4 regions of the Sinorhizobium sp. M4_45 genome follow, and region 1 is predicted to be linked to each of the others. Evidence: riboswitches for the same ligand, from Rfam matches in the RefSeq annotation. Region 1 holds a riboswitch; each other region holds the start of a gene.
What was found. Region 1 has a riboswitch for cobalamin ahead of CN933_RS24850 (energy-coupling factor ABC transporter permease). Riboswitches for the same ligand answer to the same signal wherever they lie in the genome.

Region 2: another riboswitch for cobalamin. It lies ahead of CN933_RS10880 (ABC transporter substrate-binding protein); the one in region 1 lies ahead of CN933_RS24850 (energy-coupling factor ABC transporter permease).
Region 3: another riboswitch for cobalamin. It lies ahead of bluB (5,6-dimethylbenzimidazole synthase); the one in region 1 lies ahead of CN933_RS24850 (energy-coupling factor ABC transporter permease).
Region 4: another riboswitch for cobalamin. It lies ahead of CN933_RS07595 (aromatic ring-hydroxylating oxygenase subunit alpha); the one in region 1 lies ahead of CN933_RS24850 (energy-coupling factor ABC transporter permease).

What each region holds. Positions count from the first base shown of each region.
Region 1 covers NZ_NWVE01000010.1:160,510-166,159, reverse strand. The annotation lists gene CN933_RS24885 (YbaN family protein) at 1-234, shown strand, start outside; gene CN933_RS31715 (hypothetical protein) at 411-662, opposite strand; gene CN933_RS24875 (hypothetical protein) at 1,171-1,410, shown strand; gene CN933_RS32045 (EsV-1-7 cysteine-rich motif-containing protein) at 1,764-1,949, shown strand; gene CN933_RS24850 (energy-coupling factor ABC transporter permease) at 2,998-3,678, opposite strand; cobalamin riboswitch at 3,727-3,943, opposite strand; gene CN933_RS24845 (hypothetical protein) at 4,462-4,683, shown strand; gene CN933_RS24840 (hypothetical protein) at 5,189-5,380, shown strand.
Region 2 covers NZ_NWVE01000003.1:124,117-129,766, reverse strand. The annotation lists gene CN933_RS10890 (TRAP transporter permease) at 1-1,393, shown strand, start outside; gene CN933_RS10885 (DUF1850 domain-containing protein) at 1,390-1,764, shown strand; cobalamin riboswitch at 1,927-2,156, shown strand; gene CN933_RS10880 (ABC transporter substrate-binding protein) at 2,326-3,393, shown strand; gene CN933_RS10875 (FecCD family ABC transporter permease) at 3,390-4,433, shown strand; gene CN933_RS10870 (ABC transporter ATP-binding protein) at 4,430-5,230, shown strand; gene CN933_RS10865 (class I SAM-dependent methyltransferase) at 5,234-5,650, shown strand, end outside.
Region 3 covers NZ_NWVE01000001.1:839,904-845,553, reverse strand. The annotation lists gene CN933_RS04265 (DUF2865 domain-containing protein) at 1-787, shown strand, start outside; gene bluB (5,6-dimethylbenzimidazole synthase) at 1,321-2,004, opposite strand; cobalamin riboswitch at 2,050-2,259, opposite strand; gene CN933_RS04245 (SDR family oxidoreductase) at 2,300-3,121, opposite strand; gene CN933_RS04240 (phytanoyl-CoA dioxygenase family protein) at 3,185-4,378, opposite strand; gene CN933_RS04235 (LacI family DNA-binding transcriptional regulator) at 4,476-5,498, shown strand; gene CN933_RS04230 (TolB family protein) at 5,508-5,650, opposite strand, start outside.
Region 4 covers NZ_NWVE01000002.1:404,812-410,461, reverse strand. The annotation lists gene CN933_RS07605 (glycoside hydrolase family 25 protein) at 1-433, shown strand, start outside; gene CN933_RS07600 (FAD-binding oxidoreductase) at 435-1,535, opposite strand; gene CN933_RS07595 (aromatic ring-hydroxylating oxygenase subunit alpha) at 1,532-2,776, opposite strand; cobalamin riboswitch at 2,890-3,092, opposite strand; gene CN933_RS07590 (DUF6656 family protein) at 3,413-4,009, shown strand; gene CN933_RS07585 (L-threonylcarbamoyladenylate synthase) at 4,075-5,049, shown strand; gene CN933_RS07580 (FAD-binding oxidoreductase) at 5,096-5,650, shown strand, end outside.

The DNA.
Region 1 (5,650 bases):
CTCATGGACCATCCATTGCTAGGGCCGCCGCTACGTGACTGGCGGGAAGAAGGCGCAATCTCACGTCGTGCCAAGATATCTGCAATTTTGCTGATGAGCTTGGCGCTCCTCTACTTGTGGGTTGCGCTCGAACCACCGGCAACCGTTTTGCTCGTGGTTGCGGGGATCATGCTCACATGCGGTGCCTTCATCGTGTCCCGTCCCGAACCGCCAAACAAGCCAAACAAGCGATGAGCTCAGCAGCATGCCCCCGCACTACCTTTTTCGAAACGTCGTTTTGTGGGCAATGCGCGCCGGCCGGCAGTGATGAATGTGATCGCTCCTAAGGAACAAGTGCGGCAGCGCTATTGACCCCAGGAAAGAGGCGGCCCAATTCACTGGACGCCCTAACATAAGGCGTCGCGGAAAGGTCAGTCCGGGAATTCTTTGGACTTGGTGACCCGGTGTTGCATCTGCCGCTCCCCGAAAGAGACACGGTAATGAAGCGTTTTTACTGGGTTTAAGGTTGTCTTCTTGCTTGTGTGCAATCGCACAACAGGAGACCCGAAGGCCCGAATGACAGACTCGGAAATGCGCGCCATCGTCCAAGCCAGCTTCATGGTGCTCCAGAAGTTGATCGTCGAAGTTGCCGCAACGGTTCTGCTTGGATCGACGCCTTCCATGATGACCTCACCTCAGAAATGAAGAAGGTCGAGGAACGGCAGAAACACCGTGCAGATACCGAGCGCGCCGCAACATCACGGATGCTGATCGAAGGCGTACCGTTTCTCTGGGGCCCGGCGAGGCAATTCGCAAAGCGGCACCAAGACCGGGGGAGCTCGTTAATCCAGTCTGCCTGGCTGATCGAAGAAGAACGTCGCTCATCAAGCTCGCGCTTCGCCACCAGCGCCACCGGCATGAGAGCTGCCGGCGTTCGCTGGATCCCGGCCGTTGCCCCCAGCTGTTGTTGCCCCGGAGGCTCCGGGGATGGCCTCTTTGAAGCTGCTTTAGCCATGCAGCCAATAACGGACGAGATGTTGATCGGATCACTGCTTATGTTCATCCGTGCCGTTAATTTTCGCGACTCGCGATCGCCGTTCTTCGGTTTACAATGCTCTTGCGCCGCAGGATTTACCCGGGCGCCCTGCGGAGGAGCTTCCGCTATTGCGCCCCTAGAGAGGAGATCGGTTAATGACCTCTCAGTTCCATGCAATCGATCCCAGGATTCTCACTCCGAGCGATATCGAATTGTTGCAGAGCCTGTTCGACGAGGAGATCAAAGCCAGAAGAATGACCTATGATTGTCCTGAGGCGGCCGATCTGGCAGCCAGGCTGATAGAGCTTTATCAAAGGGGCGTCAGGAACAAGGCGAGCATACGCGAAATGCTCAAACCTGCAGCCTCGGGCGAATTGGGTTTCAAGCGCAGTTAGGCCGCCCCTCGGCGCGTGTCGCCCTCCGAAGGCGGCATGAACACGACGGCCATCCTTCTCGATCCACAGCGAGGACAGCGGAGGCGACTGGCGAGCATCGCCAGCGGAAAGTCCCTGCCCCGCGTCGCGACCAGCGTCAGCATGTCGAGATCATAAGTCCAAGTGCACTGGCGAACGGATTTCATGCCTTCGCGGTTACCGAATGCACATCGCGCTTTGAGTTGCCAACCGAGGCTGAATGCATCGCCAATTGTCTCGACCATGGCGATGAGATAATGTAAGAACAAAAGAAGAACAATCAACCGATGCTCGAACTCCCCAAATTCGGGGAGGCGACCACAGGAGGTCGTCCTTTGAGTGACGAACTGGGCGCGAAGCCTCACTACGATCTCGGGCCGTACGTCCACGACTGCGAGCATCCGGGCTGCACCAGATGGGGCAGCTTTGGCTTCGCCGTCGATCGGGCGGAGCCGCACTGGTTCTGCTCTGAGCATCAGCCGGAATGGAAGTCGCGCCATGAGGCACAGCCCCGGCGTTGACTTGGAACCCAACACCCGCTGGGCCTGTTCGGACGGTATCGGGTATCTGCGGCTCGCGGAGCGAAGAACAGATCCGCGGCGCAGCGCACGCTGCGCCGCGAGTGATTTTCGCATTTGGGTGAACCGAAGGGAAACGGCGGGCGGCCAGGTTCAGCAGCCAAAGCACCCTTGAGGAATTCCGGCCGAAGCTCAGATGTTCACGCTGTGGAAACAAGAGCAACAATGGTAGGGAGCTCGGCAGGCTTGACCGGATGTATAATCGGTACCGCATAGAAATGGAATTTGATGAGCTATGGCATGCGGCGCGCTCGCAAAGCGACATGACGAAGCGCGCAAGCCCGACAATGGAGGTGTTTCCGGACAAGCCTGGGCCGGTCATCCGCAACAACGCCTATGACCAGCGCGAACTGATGAACCCGACCGGGGGCATGCCCTCGCCGCCGACGGTTACGCCTGGGACGTGTAGTGTCGTTTCCGCCGCCATCGTCGTCGCCCGGCCACTATCCTTGCCAGCCTTCGCCGAGCGCCTCTTTCGGTTGCTGGCCGTCAAGGTGCCGATTCCGATGGCTTGCGGCCAAGTCCTTGCTCGCACTCCAAGCGATATCTCAGTATCTCGCGGAGACGCCGCATCTCCAGTCTCTCCACAGGCATCCCGTTCCTTCCTCGTCACGTCGAAGGAGAAACTTCACACCAGCAGAACACCCACGCCAGATGCTTTCCGGTGGGAGCGGCATCATCTTGGAATCAGGGGGCGACTATTTCTCGGAATCGGGGGGCGAGATCATTTCGGAATCAGGGGGCGGATTGCCTCGGAATTTGCATCATATCCGACAACCTCATATCCGAGCTGGGCTTGAGTCTGAGGTCTGCAATTTCCGTGCCCATGCCTGAAAATAGATCGGGTCAAAATCGAAATGCCCAATTGAATGACCGATTTTGCGAGCCAGGCGTAGCGGTGGTTACCGGCCCAGTCCGCCGCAGTTCGTGACGTACGGCGCAAGCGGTCCAGCCCGCTTGCGCCTAAAGATGCCTATGGCGTTGATCTTGTTCAGACCGCCTGATGCAATCTAATATTGAACATAGGACCGCGACTGTAGCGGTCGAGCGCCTTTGCACCGGCGAGAACACCCAGATCGATCAGAGGCTCCAGCAGGATAACGCCCATATAGGCAACACCGAAGGAGCTGACGGCCGCGAGGTTTTCGACGCTGAAGCCGTGGCCATACAGGGCCCAGAAGGCGACCCAAGCAACAATACCACTCTGATAGGCCGTGGAAAGCGCCAAAGCTTGCCCGTACTTCAGGTCCACATACGCGGTCCGGGCCGGAATGATCCGCTCGGCGAACAGACTGACCGCCCAAAGGGGCACCAGCAATGTTGTTACGTTCATGCCATATTGCGGCAAATCAAAGGGTGCAAAGAAAAGCCCTTGAAGAAGCAGCCCGGCTGCAAGGCCGATCGCGGCGGCGCCTGCACCAAACAGTAGAAGAAGGGTTGATCCGAGGATAAGGTGGACTTCCGAGACGCCTACAGGATGGTGCGGCAGAACTTCGAAAAAGCAGAAGACCAAAGCCGTTGTGACGATACTGCGTAACGCGAGCGCGCCCGCACCACCGTCGTTGCGAATACTGTCAGTCGCCAACTTGGCGGTGAGCCCGAAAGCCCCTGCGGCAGTGGCATAACTCAACATAATTTTGGCGCCGTCCACGACGCCTGGTTCGATATGCATGTGCTCTCCTTTCCGCACCCACCGTGCGGCATGGCAGTTGTTGAGGCGTATCGCCCGAATCTGATGGCAGGTCTCCTGGCTTGCGGGTCGTAGCTTGGTCCGCCTTATCAGCCGATCCACGGGCCAATGGCATCTCTGGACTTTGCTCGCCGCTCACAGTTGCGGGGGCAGCCACGGTTTTGGCCCCCTAGGGGTCGTCCTCACCGTATTCCCTTTTCATCCGCCTTCCCTCCAGTCGGGCGGAACCATCATCTGAACTGTTATGCTCGCGCCGGCCAAAACACAATGAAGAATGTTCGAAAGCCAGTGCTGTCAAAGGTCCCGCATTTGTCCGCTGGGCCATCCGTTCTCCACCTTGCGCCGAAAGATGATCACGCTCTGCTCAAGTCCGAAAAGAAGTGCAAGAGCCTAGAAGCGGCTGCAAAAGCCTAAGTGCGCGAGCATCAGAAATTCTCCGCCATCGTCTGAACATTTCAAATCACCGCGACTCGATTGCCGGCAGCTCTTCGACGCTCGGCTGCGGTCTCTCGCCGGCTACCACCTTCACCAGTTCGGCCTTGGAATAGGTCCACACGACCGAGCGCCAGGCGAAGAGCGCGTCTGGCGAGATCCGTGCAGATGCAAGCGGGCTAAGCCACACTGGTTAATGGCGGCCGGCGCTCGTCCAGCCTAAACTGACATCGGTCGCTCTAGCCCCTCGCAGGCGGCCGGGAGGCTCGTCACCGGCCGCAGCCCTTGACGAGCCTCGCCATCGATCCACATTGATGGAAATGGGACTGAGACATGGACGATAGCGAACCGAAATGCGCCGGCCGAAACGAGCCGGCTTCTGGCCTCTCAGATATCGCGGCGCACTGCGCGGCTTCAAATTTGATGGACTTTGCAGCGCAGCTCGCAGGCCTGGCCGAGGACCTCAAAGCCCTAGCAGCAAGGCCTATTAAGCCCATACCGGCATTTGCCGAGCCCGACGATCAGCATGAAGGCGAATTCCCCGGCATTATCTAAAAATCGAGCCCCAAGACAGTAACGCGGCAACAAGCACGTACATGGTAGCTCATCCCCTAACATGAGCTCAGCGGTTTCTATAGGCAACCTGTCATAGGGGTGCTGGGCTGGGGCCTGAAGTGACGAAGTAAGATTGGCGGGTACATCCAGTGTCACGCCATCGACGGCAAGACGCGGGTGGTGACGCCGAATTATCTTGTGTCCGATCATACTCGACCGAGGGCGAACGTATGTCGGCCGCGGTAACCACAAGCCGCCTGCACAACGGCATCACGTCGGTTTCGGAGTTGATAAGTTCACCATAAATCTCGATGGCAGCGTTTTCGGAGACAGCATCTTGGCCAAGAGACGTCGCCGCAACCACCTGGCCTCAACTTCACTGCAGATCTTCCGCGCCGGCCACTCATCAGCCATCACGATCAGGCAATAAGTATTACTTAGTTATTTCTTGCTTAATTAGACTTAAGTAGCATAGTCTGACCTCCTTCGCTTTGGGAGGAGCAAGATGGTAGAACGCGTTGAAGCCGAAAAGATTTCCAAGCAAACTTCTACTAAGGTATGGAACATTCACGTTTTTTGCCGGCGGGAACGCTTGCCTCAGGAGGAGGAAAAGCGCCTGACCAGCCTTTTTGGCGATTTCGCTGAGGCTTCGGAGTTGCTTCACAATGCCAAGCGCGCGCCGAGGTGGCGGTACTGAGATGTTGGTGACCACCCGGGGTGCACATCGTACACAGGAGTAGGTGGTAAGATAGGCGGGAATGGCCGACCGCTGCAGACAGTACGCTGTCAGCGTATTTGTGCCGGCAGGCGGCAAATCTCGACTGAGATGCCCACGACGAACCCCAAACAACTCGCAGATAAGCGCAGCACCAGATTAGTCGTCGGCGGGCTCGTTGCCCGTTGCGCGGCTAACCTTGTCCGTAGCGTTTGGATGTCTCAAGCCATCGCCCTAAATTAGTCTAAGTCT
Region 2 (5,650 bases), on a different contig from region 1:
TTCGGGCCTGATGGGCACCATTTCGGGTTCCGGCGTCGCGAATGTCGTCACGACCGGGCAGTTCACCATCCCGCTGATGAAAAAGTTCGGCTATCGGGCGGCCTTTGCAGGCGGCGTCGAGGCAACGGCCTCGATGGGCGGGCAGATCATGCCGCCTGTCATGGGCGCGGTCGCCTTCATCATGGCCGAGACGCTCGGCGTCGAATATTACGAGATCGTCAAGGCGGCGGTCATACCGGCGATCCTCTATTTCGCGTCGGCCTTCTGGATCGTCCATCTCGAAGCCGGCAAGCACGGGCTGCTCGGCCTGCCCAAGGACCAGCTGCCTTCGGCCAAGGCGGCAATCCTCGAACAATGGCATCTGATCCTGCCGCTCGCCGCGCTCGTCTGGCTGCTGTTCTCCGGCTATACGCCGCTTTTCGCCGGTACGGTCGGCCTCGCCTTCACCGGCCTTCTGATCCTCGGCAGTTCGCTCGTACTCGGCCTTCCCGCCGGTCTCATACGCATCATCTTCTGGGTCGGCCTCGGGCTGGTGGCGGCCGCCTTCTTCCAGTTCGGCATCGGCATGATCGTCGCAGCGCTGGCGCTGCTGATTGCCGGCAACGCCTTCCTGAAGGGCGGCCGGGAGACCCTGGTGATATGTCGCGACGCGCTTGCCGAAGGGGCGAAGACGGCCCTTCCTGTGGCGATCGCCTGCGCGCTCGTCGGCGTGATCATCGGTACGATGACGCTGACCGGAGCGGCCAATACCTTCGGCCAGTTCATCGTCTCGGTCGGGGGCAAAAGCCTGTTTCTGTCGCTGCTTCTGACGATGGTCACCTGCCTCGTGCTCGGCATGGGCATACCGACGATCCCGAACTACATCATCACCTCATCGATCGCCGGGCCCGCGCTTCTGGAACTCGGGGTACCGCTTATCGTCAGCCACATGTTCGTCTTCTATTTCGGGATTCTTGCCGACCTGACGCCTCCGGTGGCGCTCGCCTGCTTCGCGGCAGCACCGATCGCGCGTGAAGGCGGGCTGAAGATCTCGATCCAGGCGATCAAGGTGGCGGCGGCCGGTTTCGTCATCCCGTTCATGGCCGTTTATTCGCCGGCGCTGATGCTGCAGGATGGCGGCGCGATGGCCGCATCGGTGGGCTATCCGGTTGCCGTCGCCTATATCGTCGTCAAGACCGGTCTGGCGATCGCGCTCTGGGGTGCCGCCGTGGTGGGCTTCGCCGCAGTCCGGCTCGGGGTTTTCGAGCGGGTGCTCGCGGCCGCGGCCGCCTTCACGTTGCTGGCGGCGCTGCCGATCACCGATGAGGTCGGCTTTGCACTCTCCGCGCTCTTCGCCTTCGTGATCTGGCGGCGCGCCCGCCAGGCTGGCCGGCAGACGGCGAAACCGGCATGAGCGCGCTTGCCTGCATCATCGGCGGCAAGGCTGTCGCCGTTGCTGCGGGTGTCTTCACCCTCGGCTGGACCCATTCGGTCGAGAAGACCGAATGGCAGGAGCGTTGGGCCGTCACGGCCGAGGGTCTCGTTCTCGAGGAGGCGCGCGTGCAGGGTTCGGGGGCGGGAATGGAGCCGGGAGACAATGCCCGTCGCCAGGGCCGCTGGTGGGTCTGGAAGCCCGACCTGCCGCCGCTTCCCGAGCTGGTCCTGGCCGCCTCCGGAGCGACCGTCTCCGGCTGGACGCTTTGCGACACCGGCGGCTGCCGCGAACTCGCGGCGCAAAGCCGGGAACCAATCGTCCTGCGGCCATGCGATGGCCCAAAGCCATAATGGCCGATGCCGATCTGGCGGCACCGGTTGAAGGCTCATCGGAACAGTCCGGTACGCTTATGAAATGGTATTACATAACTTTTTGTTGACGAGCGTAATAACATAACATATTGAACCCCTGTGCAGCGGCGTCGCGTTTCACCTTGACCGGAGGCTGCATTCTAAATTAACTGAGCCTGACGGTTCCCCTACCCGTGAGGTGGAGGGGATTAATAGGGAACACGGTGCGGACGACCCAAGAGGGACCAAAACCGTGGCTGCCCCCGCAACTGTAAGCGGATCGTCGTTCATCCTCGTGGCGCCCTGGCGCCAGCCACTGCGCGTTGCGCGGGAAGGCAGATGAGCGATTTCTGTCCGTGAGCCAGGAGACCTGCCGTCAAATCAGATCCAACGTCACGGGCGGGGATGCCCGGAACAGGAGCAAGCCATGACCATCTTTCGCGCCTTGCGGCGCACGCTTTCGTCAGTTTCCCCGAGATCCAGCCGTCACACGTCCGATCGAACCCGATCGGCAGACTGACGATCACGGCCGCATAGCGGCCTCACATTCGGGGACCATTCATGAACAGCTTTTGGAAACGACCGCTCATTGTCGGTCTCATCACCTTTTCCGCAGGCGCAGCGGCTCTTGACCGTCCCGCCTTCGCTGCCGAGACGATCTATCCGCTGACACTCGAGAACTGTGGACGGCAGATCACCTTCGACAAGACGCCGACGCGCACCGTCTCGATCGGCCAGAGCAGCACCGAGATCCTCTATCTGCTCGGCCTTGCGGACAGGGTCGCCGGCACCGCCCTCTGGGTCGGCCCCGTCCTTGAAGGTTACGAGGAGGTCAACGCCAAGGTCGAGCGCCTGGCAGACAACGATCCGAGCTTCGAAAGCGTGCTTGCCAAGAAGCCGGACATGGTGGCGGTGCAATTTCAGTGGCAGGTCGGCCCGGAAGGCGTGGTCGCGCGGCCGGAGCAGTTCGAGGAGCTCGGCATTCCGGTCTACACATCGCCTTCGGATTGCACCGGCAAGGAGAATTCGGCGGCGAGCGACGGCGTGCGCCGGCAGGTCTTCACCATGGATCTCGTCTATCGGGAAATTCGCGAGCTGGCGCAGATTTACGATGTTCAGGACAAGGGCGAGAAGGTCGTGGCCGAGCTGAAAAGCCGAGAAGAGGCGGCGCGCGCCAAGGTCGCCTCGGCCGGGGACAAACTCTCGGCGGTCTTCTGGTTCTCCAGCGCTGCCGATGCCGACCCCTATGTCGCCGGCAGGAACGGCGCACCCGGCTACATAATGGCGGCGCTCCGCATCGAAAACATCATCGACACAGAGGACGAATGGCCGACGGTCGGCTGGGAAACCATCGCCAAGGCCGAGCCGACCATGATCGTTGCCGGTTCCATGGAGCGTCGACGCTACCCGCTCGACAGCCTCGACGCCAAACTCGAATTCCTGAAGACCGATCCCGTGGCGAGCCTCATGCCGGCAGTCGCCAAAGGCTATGTGTTCGACATGGATGCGCAGGCGATGAACCCGACGATCCGCACGATCGAAGGCATCGAAGCGCTGGCGGATGCCATCGCCGAGGCCGGACTTGCGCCCAAGGCTGGGCCGGCTTCCAAGGGTGGGTTCGGCAAGTGAGCCGCGTGCTGACCCTGGCCGGGCGAACGGGGACGGGACGCGTCGGCGCGGCCATCGCCGCGCTCGTGATCCTGTTCGCGGCACTCTGGATGGGCGCTGCGATCGGCGAAACGGCGATCCCGTTCAAGACCGTTGCGCAGACGGTCGCGAATCGGCTGTGGAACGCCGGCTATCCGCTAGCCCCGATCGACGAGGGCATCATCTGGAGCTACCGACTGAGCCGGGCGGTCGTGGCCGCTTCCTGCGGGGCGGCGCTTGCGCTCTCCGGAGCCGTGCTGCAATCGCTGCTGCGCAATCCGCTCGCCGATCCCTATATTCTCGGCATCTCCGCCGGCGCCTCGACAGGCGCGGTCAGCGTCGCCATCCTCGGTGTGGGTGCCGGGATGCTGACGCTGCCGCTCGGCGCCTTCATCGGCGCGCTGGTCGCTTTCGTCCTGGTGAGCCTGCTGGCGGTGAAGGCCGGCCGCGGCACCGCGGCGATCATCCTGGCAGGTGTGGCGGGGTCACAGCTCTTCAACGCACTGACCTCCTTCATCGTCACCAAGGCGGCCACGGCCGAGCAGGCGCGCGGCATCATGTTCTGGCTGCTTGGCAACCTTTCGGGCGTGCGCTGGCCGGATGCCTGGCTCGCCGTGCCGGCGACGCTTCTCGGTCTCGTCGTCTGTCTCTGGCATGCCCGTCCCCTCGACGCGTTTACCTTCGGGTCGGAATCGGCCGCCTCGCTCGGCATCTCGGTCAGGCGAACCTATTTCGCGCTCGTCGGCGTCTCGGCGATGATGACGGCGGTGATGGTATCCATCATCGGGTCGATCGGTTTCGTCGGCCTCGTCATCCCCCATGCGGCCCGCATGCTCGTCGGCGTCCGTCACGGTGTCCTGCTGCCGGCTGCGGCGCTCATCGGCGCCGTGTTCATGATCCTCGCGGACATACTGTCGCGCGTTCTCATTCCCGGCCAGGTCCTGCCGATCGGCGTGATCACGGCGCTCGTCGGCGCTCCGGCCTTCGCGTTGATACTCGGACAAAGGAGGGACCGCGCATGACGCTTTCGGCGCGCGGGGTTTCATGGTCGGCCGGCGGGGTGGACATACTGAAGGAGGTTTCCCTCACGGTCGAGACGGGAGAGTTCCTCGGCATCATCGGCCCGAACGGTTCCGGCAAGACGAGCCTGATGTCGCTCATATCGGGCATCCGCAAGCCGAAGAAGGGGGAGGTGCTACTGGACGGTTCTCCGATCGGGACGCTCGGACGCCGCACGGTCGCGCAAAGGCTCGCTCTGGTCGAGCAGCAGGCCGACACCGGCGAGAGGATCACCGCGCGCCAGGCGGTCGAGCTCGGCCGCACGCCTTATCTCGGGCCGCTTTCGCCCTGGTCGCCGGAGGACGATGCGATCGTCGAGGCGGCGCTCGAAAACGTGGATATGGCGCATCTTGCCGATCGCCTGTGGCACACGCTCTCCGGCGGCGAGCGGCAAAGGCTGCACATTGCTCGGGCGCTGGCGCAGCAATCGAAGATCCTGCTTCTCGACGAGCCGACCAACCATCTCGACATCGGTCATCAGATCAGCCTGCTCGACCTCGTTCGCCGCCAGGCCCTGACGGTGGTCGCAGCGCTCCACGATCTCAACCACGCCGCTATGTTCTGCGACCGGATCGCGGTGATGCAGGCCGGCCGGCTGGTGGCGCTCGGGCCTCCGCGGGAGGTACTGACGGTCGAGCGCATCCGCGCGGTGTTCGGGATCGAAGTCGAGGTCGAGCACGACTTCGATGGAAGCTGCTCCATCCGCTATCGCGCCAGACGCCCGCGTCCGCTTGCCGCAATCTCCGCCGTCGGAACCTGACCCATGGACATGCGCAACCACCACCTGAAGGAAGATATCCGCGAATACTGGTCGAAGCGGTCGGAAACGTTCGACCTCGCCTTCGGCCATCGCATCCCGCCGGGACCGGAGCTCGACGCCTGGGCGGCAGCGATGCGCAGCGCACTCGGGGCGAGGCCGCTGAAGGTTCTCGAACTCGCCTGCGGGACGGGGGAGGTGACCAACGTGCTCCTTTCGCTCGGCCACGAAGTGACGGCGCTCGATTTCTCCGAGGCCATGCTCGCGGTAGCGCGGCGCAAGCACGCAGGGAACGAAAGGGTTCGTTTCATTCTGGCCGATGCCGAGCACACGATGGAGCCGGACGAGACCTATGATGCCGTGGTCTGCCGGCATCTCGTCTGGACGCTGACGGAGCCGGAGCAGGCTTTCGCCGAATGGTTC
Region 3 (5,650 bases), on a different contig from region 1:
CAAGGCGCAGCGCAGGCATCTGATCGGCGGTGGAGACGACGACGTTCGGCGGCGTATCCTCGCCGCAATGGAACTCAACGGCTGCTCGGGGGTGCGCGAGGCCTGGGATACCGGAAGCGCCGAAGGCGAGTTTGCGAGCGCCGCCGCCCGGGAAACGGAGGTTCACCGGAACATCCTGAGGGACCTGCCGCCGGACAGCGATGCCTATCCGCTTCTGCTCGACGCCCCCGGGGCAGAGCTTCCGCTCATGGAGCCCGATTTCGTCGGCAGCCTCAGAACCATGTGCGTACGAACATGCGATGGCGCCTTCTTTCCCATCTCCTCGCATGCCACGCCGGCGGACTTCGGTCGCGACGCCGATCTCTGCCGCGCGCGCTGCCCGGGTGCGGAGACGGAGCTCTATTACCATGTGCTCGCAACGGAAGAAGCGGACCGGATGGTTTCGGCAACGACCGGCCGGCCCTACACCGACCTCCCAACGGCCTTTGCCTACCGGGCGCGCGGTGTCGGCTCACCGGGCATCTGTGGCTGCGGAATCCCGGATTCCGCAACGGATGCCAACAGGCAAAAGACAGGCTCTGCCGGAAAGCTCACCGCCGTCAGCCCATCGGTCATTACCATCGGCAGCGAGAGAAAGGCGCCGCCCAAGCCGGTAGAAGAGCGACCCTACGACCCGACCAAAAACAAGGTCCGCATCGTCGGTCCGACTTTCCTTCCGCAGGAAGAGAGCGCGATCGACCTCAAGCATCCGCTTGGGCCGCGATACCAGCCGCTGCAGGACAATTGACAGGCGCCGTTGCGAGCATTCTGCGAGAATCACGCATGTTCTTGATCCAGAGCCCGTTAGAGAGCGACCTTTGCGCGACTGATAAGACGCGCGGCGCTGTGGGAAACTTTTCGGAGGACTGCAATCTCTCCTGTGCTCGTCACAGGGATGAGAGCAGCGCCGCGTCTGCGGCGCGGGAGAGTTCTTTTCAGCCCAAGGACTTGGTCTGGCTGGATTCCTGTGACAAGCACAGGAATGAGGGACCGGGGATGTGCGGCCACTACATCGAAGCGAAACGGGACGCTGTATACGGGCGTGACCCGGGACCTGTCGTGTCGCCTCGCTATCTTCACGGTTTATGAAACGCGCCGAGGGACCGCACCCTCTCTACCCTCATCCCTGTGCTCGTCACAGGGATCCAGCAGCGCCGCGTCTGCGGCGCGGGAGAGTTCTTTCAGCCCAAGGACTTGGTCTGGCTGGATTCCTGTGACAAGCACAGGAATGAGGGTATCGAACAAACCGCGTCGGCCTTAGATCGACCCTAACATCGTGATCTAACGGACACCCCAGCCTTCCTCGAAAACGAGATCTTCGAGCGGCAAGCGCTGCCGCCAGCCCTTCGCGGCGAGTTCCGGCTCCTGGTACAGCTTGTCGACGAAACCCAGGCAAAGCCAGGCAACGATTTCGATATGCTCCGGAATCCCGAGAATCGCCTTGATTTCCCTCTCATGGAAAATGCTGACCCAGCCGACGCCCACCCCTTCGGCGCGCGCGGCAAGCCAGAGGTTCTGGACGGCGCAAACGGTCGAGTACAGATCCATCTGCGGATTATGGGTGCGGCCCAGGACGACCGCTCCGCCGCGCGTCCGGTCGCAGGTCACGCAAATGCTGAGCGGCGCCTTGCGAATGCCTTCGAGCTTCAGCGAGCGATACTTCGCCTGCCTTTCGCCGGAAAACATCTCTGCGGCCTCGTCATTGGCGCGCTGGAATGCCTGCCAGACTTTCTCCCGCGTCTCGTCCTGTCGCACGAGCACGAAGTTCCAGGGTTGCATGAAGCCGACGGACGGCGCCTGGTGCGCCGCAGCGAGCAGTCGCGCGACCAGATCCTCAGGCAGTGGTTCGGGCAGGAATTCGTCGCGCACGTCGCGGCGCGTCTCTATGGCACGATAGACGGCGGCGCGCTCGTCCGGCGAAAAAGCTCCGGCCGCCGCAAGGCAGCCGTTCTGGTCAGGCAGCATCGTTCGATCCCCAACAATGCGGAAACCTCCCGCCGTCCGCGCGGGGCCGGTCTATCTCGCCAGGCCGGTCTTCTGACTTCGGATCATCCGTTCGCGCCGCCTTCCCGAATCACGTGAAGATTCAGTGGCAAAGGTCTGAAAAGATTCAGACCGACTTGGCGCGAACGTCCCCGTCACAGCGCTGGGCACGTGCCGGAACTGCACCGGCTTCCCGATTCTCCCGCCTTCGCGGGCACCTGACGGCGGCATATGGCCATAGCTCCCCTCGAAACGCAAGGCGAGCAAGATGGGAGCTTCAGAGCGGTGCCTCCGGATGAGGCGAGGCGTCATAGGCACCCCAGATCGACTGATCGAAGCAGATGACGGAACCCGTCATGAGGCCGGATTCTGCCGATGAGAGATAGGCGCAGGCACGCGCGACCTCGGCCGGATCTACGAGCCTGCCGAAGGGCTGGCTCGCCGCCGCCTTTTCCAGCCAGTTCGCCGGCGCATCGTGATATTCGCGCTGGATCCGGTCTTCGCCTTCCGAGGCCATCCAGCCGATGTTGAGGCCGTTGACCCGTATCCGGTTGCGCAGGACGGCATAGGCGGTGTTCCTGGTCAGCGTCTCCAGCGCCCCCTTCGACGCACAATAGGCTGTGATGAAGGGCTGGCCCGCCTTCGCCGACATGGAGCCGATATTGACGATCGTGCCCTCCGTCTTCTCGCGCCGCATCACCTTTATCACCTCCTGCATCAGGAAGAATGGCGCGCGCACATTGACCGCGAACATCCGGTCGAAGAGTTCCGGGCTGGTGTCGAGGATCGTGCCCCGGTCGGTAATCGCTGCGGCGTTGACGAGCGCATCGACCCGGCCGAAAGTGCGGTCGCAGGCCGCGACGACCGTTCGGGCGTCCTCCACCCGCTCAAGATCCGCCGGCACGTAGACGACCTTCGAACCGGTCGCCGCGGCGATCTCGGCAGCTTTCGCCTCGCCCTTCGCCGCGTTGCGCCCGCAAATCACGATGCCGGCGGCGCCACGTTCGGCAAAGAGTGCGGCAATCGCGGCACCGAGCCCCTGCGTGCCACCGGTCACGATGGCGATCTTCCCGTCCAGTCGTGCGTGGTCCGTGCTCATCCTGTTCCTCCCTTTGATATGTTGGTGAATATGGCTTCGTGACCGTGCATTGAGCCAGGTGGTTTAGCTTAGCTTTCTCGCCGCCTGATCGGCCAGCGCCTCGGCAAACGCTTCGGCACTCCATTCGCCGGCAAGCGCTTGGTGCATCAGCTGCGCCTGCGTCCTGGGCGCCAGACCGCCAACCGGCGGATCACGATCGAGATTGGTCGGGAATGAATAACCTTCGGCGCACGCGGCAACCGCATGGGCAATTTCGTCCTGCGTGAGCTTGCCGCCGGCCGCAAGGACTTTCAGAGCCGGAAAGAGCACGGCGCACATGTGTTCGCGATCCACCGTTTCCATCGCCCTGCCGAAGGCGGAGGATACCTGCAGAAGATTGGCCACACGCTTGATTCCCGCAGACCGGTTGCTGCCCGCGGCGTGGAAAAGTGCCGGGTTGAAGAATACGATATCGCCCTTCTCCAGCGGCAATTGCACATGGTTCTCTTCGAAATAGGCGCGGAACTCCGGCCGTCTCAAAGCGAGATATCCGGGCAGATACGTCTGGCTATAGGGCAGGAACAGGGTTGGCCCGCTTTCGACCGGCATGTCGCAATGAGCGACCGCGCCCTGGAGCGTCAGGACCGGCGAGAGCCTGTGCACATGCGCCGGATACTGCTCTATGACGGCCGAGGTCTGGAAGCCCAGATGGTAGTCGCGATGCGGCGATTGAGACGCGCCGCCCGGATTGACGCGATTGACCTGCGCCGTCATCTGGTAGTTCGGACCAAGCCATGCCTCACTGACGAGCGCGATGATGGCGTTGGCGTAGTAGGCGGCGAAATTCTCAGGGTTCTTCAGGCAGTGCTTTTCCAGAGAATTCCAGATCCGGTCGTTGGCGCCGGGCTTGGCGAAGTGATCGCCGCCGCCGCTGTTGGTGCGGTGCTGCTCCTCGATGATCTCATCGAAGATGCGGCTCGCTTCGTCGACCACATGCGTATCGGTGAAGGCACGCTTGAAGACCGCGACGCCCGGCCCCGTCGCAAGCACCTCGCAGATCTCCGCAAGCACCGACCGCCTGCCGGCCTGCGTGCCGCAATCACCGATAAGACGGGCGCTGTCATAGATCAGGACGTTCTTCTGGCAGTCTGCCGCGTGCGGATAGTCCGCCAGGCCGACACGGTGCTCGACCGCGGCGCGAAATTCCTCGATATCGCAGGCCGCCTCACTGAGCCAGACGCGTTCCAGACGCGCTCTCGCGGGATTGTCCGTCTTCATCAGTTCTCCTCCTCAAGGACGACGATGATCCGACTATACGGCTTGCCCGCTTCTGATATAGAGCAGGAATCCATCAAAAAGCCATCAGGAGGGATAGGTGGCACATCCGTTTCTCGTCAAGGACATCGCCTTCCAGGCGGGACTCAGTACGGCGACCGTCGATCGCGTCCTCAACGGCCGGAGGGGCGTGCGCCAGCAAACGGTAATGCGCGTCAATGCAGCCATTCGTGAACTCGAGAGGCAGCAGGCCGGCCTTGAAGTACAGGGACGCAAATTTGCCGTCGACGTGGTGATGGAGGCACCGGAACGCTTCACCGAAGCGGTGCGCAAGGCATTCGAAAGCGAAGCCGCGACCTTCATGCCTACCGTTTTCCGGTCCCGCTTCCATTTCGCCGAGACCATGCGGCCGCAGGACATCAGCCAGTTGCTCGACCGTATTCGGCTTCGCGGAACCGACGGAGTAGTCCTCAAGGCGCCCGACGTGCCGGAGATTGCCGGAGCCGTAGCGCGGCTCGAAAACGCGGGAGTTGCGGTCGTCACGCTCGTTACCGATCTGCCGCATTCATCGCGGACGGCCTATGCCGGGGCTGACAACCGCGCTGCCGGGGAAACCGCGGCCTACCTGGTCGGCGAGCGCTTCGCGGACCGTCCTGCGACGGTGCTGGTCACCATATCGAGCAGCCGCTTTCGCGGCGAAGAGGAACGCGAGATCGGCTTTCGCCGCGTGCTGCGGGAAAAATATCCGCATATCGGCGTGATCGAGATCAGTGAGGGCCACGGCAGGAACGAGGAGACAGGCGCACTTGCCCTCAAGGCAATCGGCAGCCATCCGGAGATCAATGCTGCTTATTCGATCGGCGGAGGCAATCGCGCCGTGCTCGACGCCTTCAGACAGTTGCAGCGCGACTGCCTTCTTTTCGTCGCTCACGACCTCGACGAGGACAATCTGGAGCTCCTGCGTCAGGGCCTTGTCCAGTTCGTTCTTCACCACGACCTGAAAACGGACGTCCGCATGGCTTTCCACGCGGTCATGGAGCGCCGGGGCGCGCTCCGCGCCTCCGAAAAGCGGCATCTTTCCGCCGTCGAAGTAATCACCCCTTACAACCTGCCGCGTGTCTGACCCCGCAGGCTATTCCTCCGGCTGATAGCGTACGAAGGCAAAGGCGGTGCCCGAGGGCGACCAGTTCGGGACGTTCACCGTCCCCTGCCCGCCGAAGAGTTCGAACAGTACGCGCGCATTGCCGCCGTCCGCATCCATCAGGCGGAGACGCA
Region 4 (5,650 bases), on a different contig from region 1:
GCTCTGGTATGCGCGCTATAAGCCCGATATCCGCAAAGTCTTTCCGATGGGAAACTGGGACCGCTACGCGCTCTGGCAATTCTCGTCGGCGCATAATTGCGGAAAGAAGCGTTGCCCCTATCGGGTGCCCGGCACCCTCGACGATATAGACGTGAATGTCGCAGCGATGAGTGCATCGGCACTGAAGAGAATCTGGCCCCACGGCGCGCTTCTTCCGGAGAAGCCGCCGGCGCTCACCGTTATCGCCTCGGCCACCGTCGGTACGATCCCGGCGTTGAATGCAAGTGCAACGGCCGCTCTTTCGCGGCCGCTCGTGATAAGCCGCGCCGAGGCGGAGAGCGGATCAGGGGCGGGCGCCGACGAGACTGTTACCGGCTCCATCGCCGTCAGGGCCGCCGAGGCACGCCTGCCCTACCAATCCGAGCGGCGGTAACTCAGGCCTCGATCTGGACGTCGCTTGTCGGCCGCGAACAGCAGGCGAGGATGTAGCCCTCCTCGATCTCATCGTCGAGAATGCCGCCATTGTGGTTCATCTCGACATCGCCGGCGATCTTCATCACCCGACATGTTCCGCAGATGCCGCCCTCGCAGGCGGCCCCGATCCTGACGCCGTTGGCCCGGGCCGTCTGCAGAATCGTCTGGCCGGGAACGGCGGTCGCCTCCTTGCCGCTCATGGTAAAGGTCACCCGCGCCGCACCGGCCCCGGCATCGGCCGCCGGCCCCGCCCGAATTGCAAGCTCCTCGGCCGCCGGCGCCGCGGCGGGCTGGAAGCTCTCCTGGTGATAGCCGGCCATGTCGAAGCCCGCCGATTCCAGCATTGCCCGAACATTGCCCATGAACGGCTCGGGCCCGCAGCAGAAAACGGTTCTTTCCATGAAATCCGGTGCGAGCATCGGCAGCTTCGCCGCGTCGATGCGCCCGCGCAGACCATGCCAGCCATGTCGCGCCTCATGCCCCTCCACGAGGAAGCCGAGATTGAGCCGCGGCATCTGACGCGCGAGAACTTCGAGCTCCGTTCTGAAGAGGAGATCGTCCGGGCGGCGGGCGCAGGAAATGAAGGTGACATCCGTTTCCGGTGCGCAGTCGGCCATCCAGCGCGTCATCGACATCATCGGCGTGACGCCCGACCCCGCTGAAATGAAGAGATACTTTTCACCGGGATGACGGACGAAGCTGAAATCGCCGAGCGGCCCGAACGCCTTGAGCATCATGCCCGGCTTCAGATTGTCGAACATCCAGCGGGTGCCGATGCTTCCCGGCTGCGCCTTGACCGTGACCGCGACCGAAAGCGGGCGCGAGGGCGAGGACGACAGCGTATAGGTGCGCATCACCGGCTCGGCCGAGACGGGCAGTTCGAGTGTCACGAACTGCCCGGGCAGGTAGCGGAACCAGGCCGGCTTGTCGGAGCGGAAGGTGAAAGTCATCACGTCGGCGGCTTCGGCTACGGCCGACGTGCACTCCAGCATGTGCTGACGGTCTCTCCAGGGATCGAGCTCGTCGAAATGGTGAAAGGAGCGAGGCATTTCCATGGTCATGCCACCCGCGAGAGCTGTGCGGCCCCGCCCTGAAGGCGGTCCAGCATGAAGTTCGAATACCACTCGACGAACTGCATGACGCCGCCCTCGTGTTCGGCCGAATATGGACCCGGCTCATAGGCCGGCGAGCGTATCCCGAACGCGTTTTCCTCGACGATCTGCCGGTCCTGATCGTTGGTCTCTGTCCAGACGTGCGTCAGCTCGTCTATCGTATAGTCGACGCCCTCCACCGCATCCTTGTTGACCAGCCATTTGGTCGTAACCTGCGTCAGTTCCGGCCCGAGCGGCAGAACGCGGAAGGTGATCGCATGATCGCCCAGAATGTGGTTCCACGTCGTCGGATAATGGAAGAGGAGCAGTGTACCGATGCCACCGGCGTCAAGCCCGGCGGAGAGCTGCCTGCGTACGGCCTTCTGTCCGGACATCGTATAGCTCTCGGCGCCGTTGATCAGCGGCATTCTCGTCATGCGGAACTGGCCGGTGGGCGCGATCCCGAAAGCGCTCGGAAGGCCCGCCGCCTCGCATTTCTGCCAATGGGCGCCGATTTCCGGGTCGTTCATCGCCCCCTGGACACCGGTTACGGTCGGCGCTTCGGGATAGGTACGGCAGAGTTCCGGGTGATTGGCGGCGCAGTGGTAGCACTCGCGATTGTTCTCCCAGACGAGCTTCCAATTGCCTTTCTCGACGATCGTGCTCTCGAAGGCGACCTTCGTTTCCCCGAGGCGGTGCGGCGCGAGATAGGCCGCGACCGTCTCGCGGAACGGCCGGAAGTCCATCGGTTGTTCGGCAAGGCTGATGAAGATGTAACCGCCGACGGTTTCGCAGTGGATCGGCTTAAGACTGTGTTCGGCCGGGTCGAAGCCCTCGGGCATCTGCCGCGCGAAGAGCAGGCGGCCGTCGAGCTCGTAGGTCCACTGGTGGTAGGGACAGACGAGTTTGGCGGATGAGCCTTTGTGCTGCGTGCAGACGCGCGAGCCGCGATGGCGGCACGAATTGTGCAGTGCCCGCACCGCGCCCTGTCTGTCTCGAACGATAACGACCGGGTAATCGCCGACCTGCACCGTGAAATAGTTCCCCGGCCGCGGGACTTCACAATCATGGCCGATGAACAGCCAATCCTTGTACCAGATCTGTTCCAGGTCCTGGCGATAATAACCAGGATCGACGTAGAAGGCGCGGTCGAGGCTGTAGCCTTCGCGACGGGTCTTCAGCTTGCGCAGCATTTCGGTCTGAATTTCCATGCCCTTATCCTCGTTTTCCGCCGTTTCGGAGAGGCAGGACTGGAACCCGCGCCGGCCGCATGGACCCGCAACGCAATTGGCTCCGATCCGGCTGCCCGCCGCAACCAGCTACGGTCTGTTTCTGCTTCAAGGCTGGTTTCCGGGCTCTGGAGCTGTCCGCAAGGGACCTGCCCGGCGCCTTCCCGGACGCTGTGTCCAGTGGCCTTCTGCCGTGGCTGTTCGCTCCACCACCGTTGCGGGGGCAGCGCCGGGATTTGACCGGCTTCCCAATTCTCCGCCTTCCCTTCGAGGCAGCACCTTGAGTGTCCTCATCTAAGCCTGCGGGCCGGTCCGGCAACTGCCAATAGACGACATCCGATTCCAGAAAGACGACAGCCATTCGCGGCGTAATCGGCACGATTGGCAGACGGATATTATCCATAACAAACAAGGAAGTAGGTGAATCTCCGCGCAGCCGGCGGATTTTTCGGCAGCGCCGTTCATAGCGCGAAGGCGACTGGCCATTTTACGACACGGCCCACCGACACAAGGTCTGATCGATGCCCGCACGGCCGCAAACGAACCAATTCGTTAACTGTGATGATTTACGTTCGCTACCATCAACCCGCTTGCGGACAGGACGGCGCGACGACGCCCATGGCAAAACTCCGATATTACGACGCTGCCGACAAGATGCCGGTCGCACCGGCGAAAGCCAAGGCTCACACCGAGTTCCTGCGGACCGGCCGGATCGATAGACGCCGGTGGATGGCGAACGAGCGGCAGTATCTGAGTTATGCCGAGGTTGCGCAGCAGACGGCGCGGAAGCTGACGACGGCGGGCGAGACGACCCACAGCCGAATCAACGGGTTTCATGCCTCGATGCAGTTCCCGAAGATGGTCTTCCATCGTACGCTCGCCAACAGTCCGCATCTCGGCTACTGCCACGTGACCGCCGCGAAAACCTGCCTCGCAAAGGGACATGAGATCACCTGGTCCTTTTATCTCGCGAACTTCTTCTGCGACCTTGGGAACGAGACCCATTTCTTCGACCGTATCCAGCCGGGCTATTCGCGCATGTATTTCGCCGTCGCGATCGAGCCCGATGCCGGCGAAGGACGGATCGTCGTCAACCGCAACGTGCGCGGCAACGGCCTGATTTTCCGGACGCAGGATCCGAAGGTGGCGCTGAAGAACGTGCTGATGCTCGGCGCACGCGACGAAGCCTTGCGGCGGATCATTCGCAGCCTTTGACCAAGAAAATCGTTCTGTTTTTGCAATCGCTCCGTTAAGGAAGCGACGGAAAGGATCAGAACGCCATGGCCGAAATCATCGACACGCGCATCGAACCGGAGCGGGCAATCGAGACGGCTTGTGCAGTTCTTTCGGACGGGGAACCCGTGGCGATCCCCACGGAGACCGTATACGGCCTTGCCGCCGATGCCACGACCCCCGATGCGATCAGCCGCATCTACGAGATGAAGGGGCGTCCGCGGTTCAATCCGCTGATCTGTCACGTCTCCGATCTGGGGATGGCGGAGGCGCATGTGACCTTCGATCCGGTTTCGAGACGTCTGGCCGAGGCTTTTTGGCCTGGCCCCCTCACGCTGATCCTGCCGCAGCGGCGGGAAAGCACCGTGCACACGCTCGCATCCGCCGGTCTCGATACGCTCGGAATTCGGATGCCCGACGGCTTCTCGCGTCGGGTGATCGCCCGATTCGGACGGCCTTTGGCGGCGCCGAGCGCCAACACCTCGGGCAAGATCAGTCCCACCAGTGCGGCCCATGTGCAGGCGGATCTCGGCTCCAGGCTGAAGCTCATCCTCGACGCAGGCCCGGCCGCGATCGGCCTTGAATCGACCATCGTCAAGGTCGAGAACGGAAAGCTGCGGCTGCTGAGGCCCGGGGGGCTCGACGCGGCAGAGATCGAAGCTTTGACAGGGCTCCCCATCGAGCGCCCTGAGACCGCCGGCGCCGTCATCGAGGCGCCCGGCATGCTCGCCTCGCATTACGCTCCCGGTGCCGCTGTGCGGCTCAATGCCGATGAGGTCCGGAAAGGAGAAGCCCTCATCCGCTTCGGCGGAAAGACACTTCCCGGTGAAGGCGATGCCGCGATCGTTTTGGATCTCAGTCCGGGCGGCAGCCTGCGGGAAGCCGCGGCCAATCTTTTCGATTATATGAAACAGGCGGATGCCAGCGGCGCCGCGACCATAGCTTTCGGCCCGATCCCGAGCGAGGGGCTCGGCGAAGCGATCATCGACCGGCTGCAGCGCGCGGCCGCGCCGCGGGGCTGATGGCCACCGGCACGCTTGAAGCAACCACGTGATCCGAGGCAGGGCCATGACCACCATACTTCCATCTCCCGAACTCATCGCCTCCTTCGTCGACATCGTCGGGCCCGGCAATGCCCTCACCGCACCCGCCGACACGGCCCCCTACCTGGTCGAGTCCCGCGGGCTCTATCACGGCACGACGCCGCTCGTGCTCAGGCCCGGCTCCGTCGAGGAAGTTTCGCTGGTCATGCGCCTTGCGAGCCAGACCCGAACGGCAGTCGTGCCGCAGGGCGGCAACACCGGACATGTGGCCGGCCAGATTCCGCGCGAGGGCAGAGCCGACGTGGTCCTTTCCCTCGAGCGGCTGAACCGCATCCGCGACATCGACCCGGTCGGCAACGTGATCGTGGCCGATGCCGGTTGTATTCTGGCGGATATCCAGAAGGCCGCCGATGACGTCGACCGGCTTTTTCCCCTGTCACTCGGCTCGGAAGGCTCCGCCCGGATCGGCGGCAATCTTTCGACCAATGCCGGCGGCACTGCCGTGCTTGTCTATGGCAATATGCGCCAGCTTTGCCTGGGGCTGGAGGTCGTGCTTCCGACCGGGGAGATCTGGAACGGG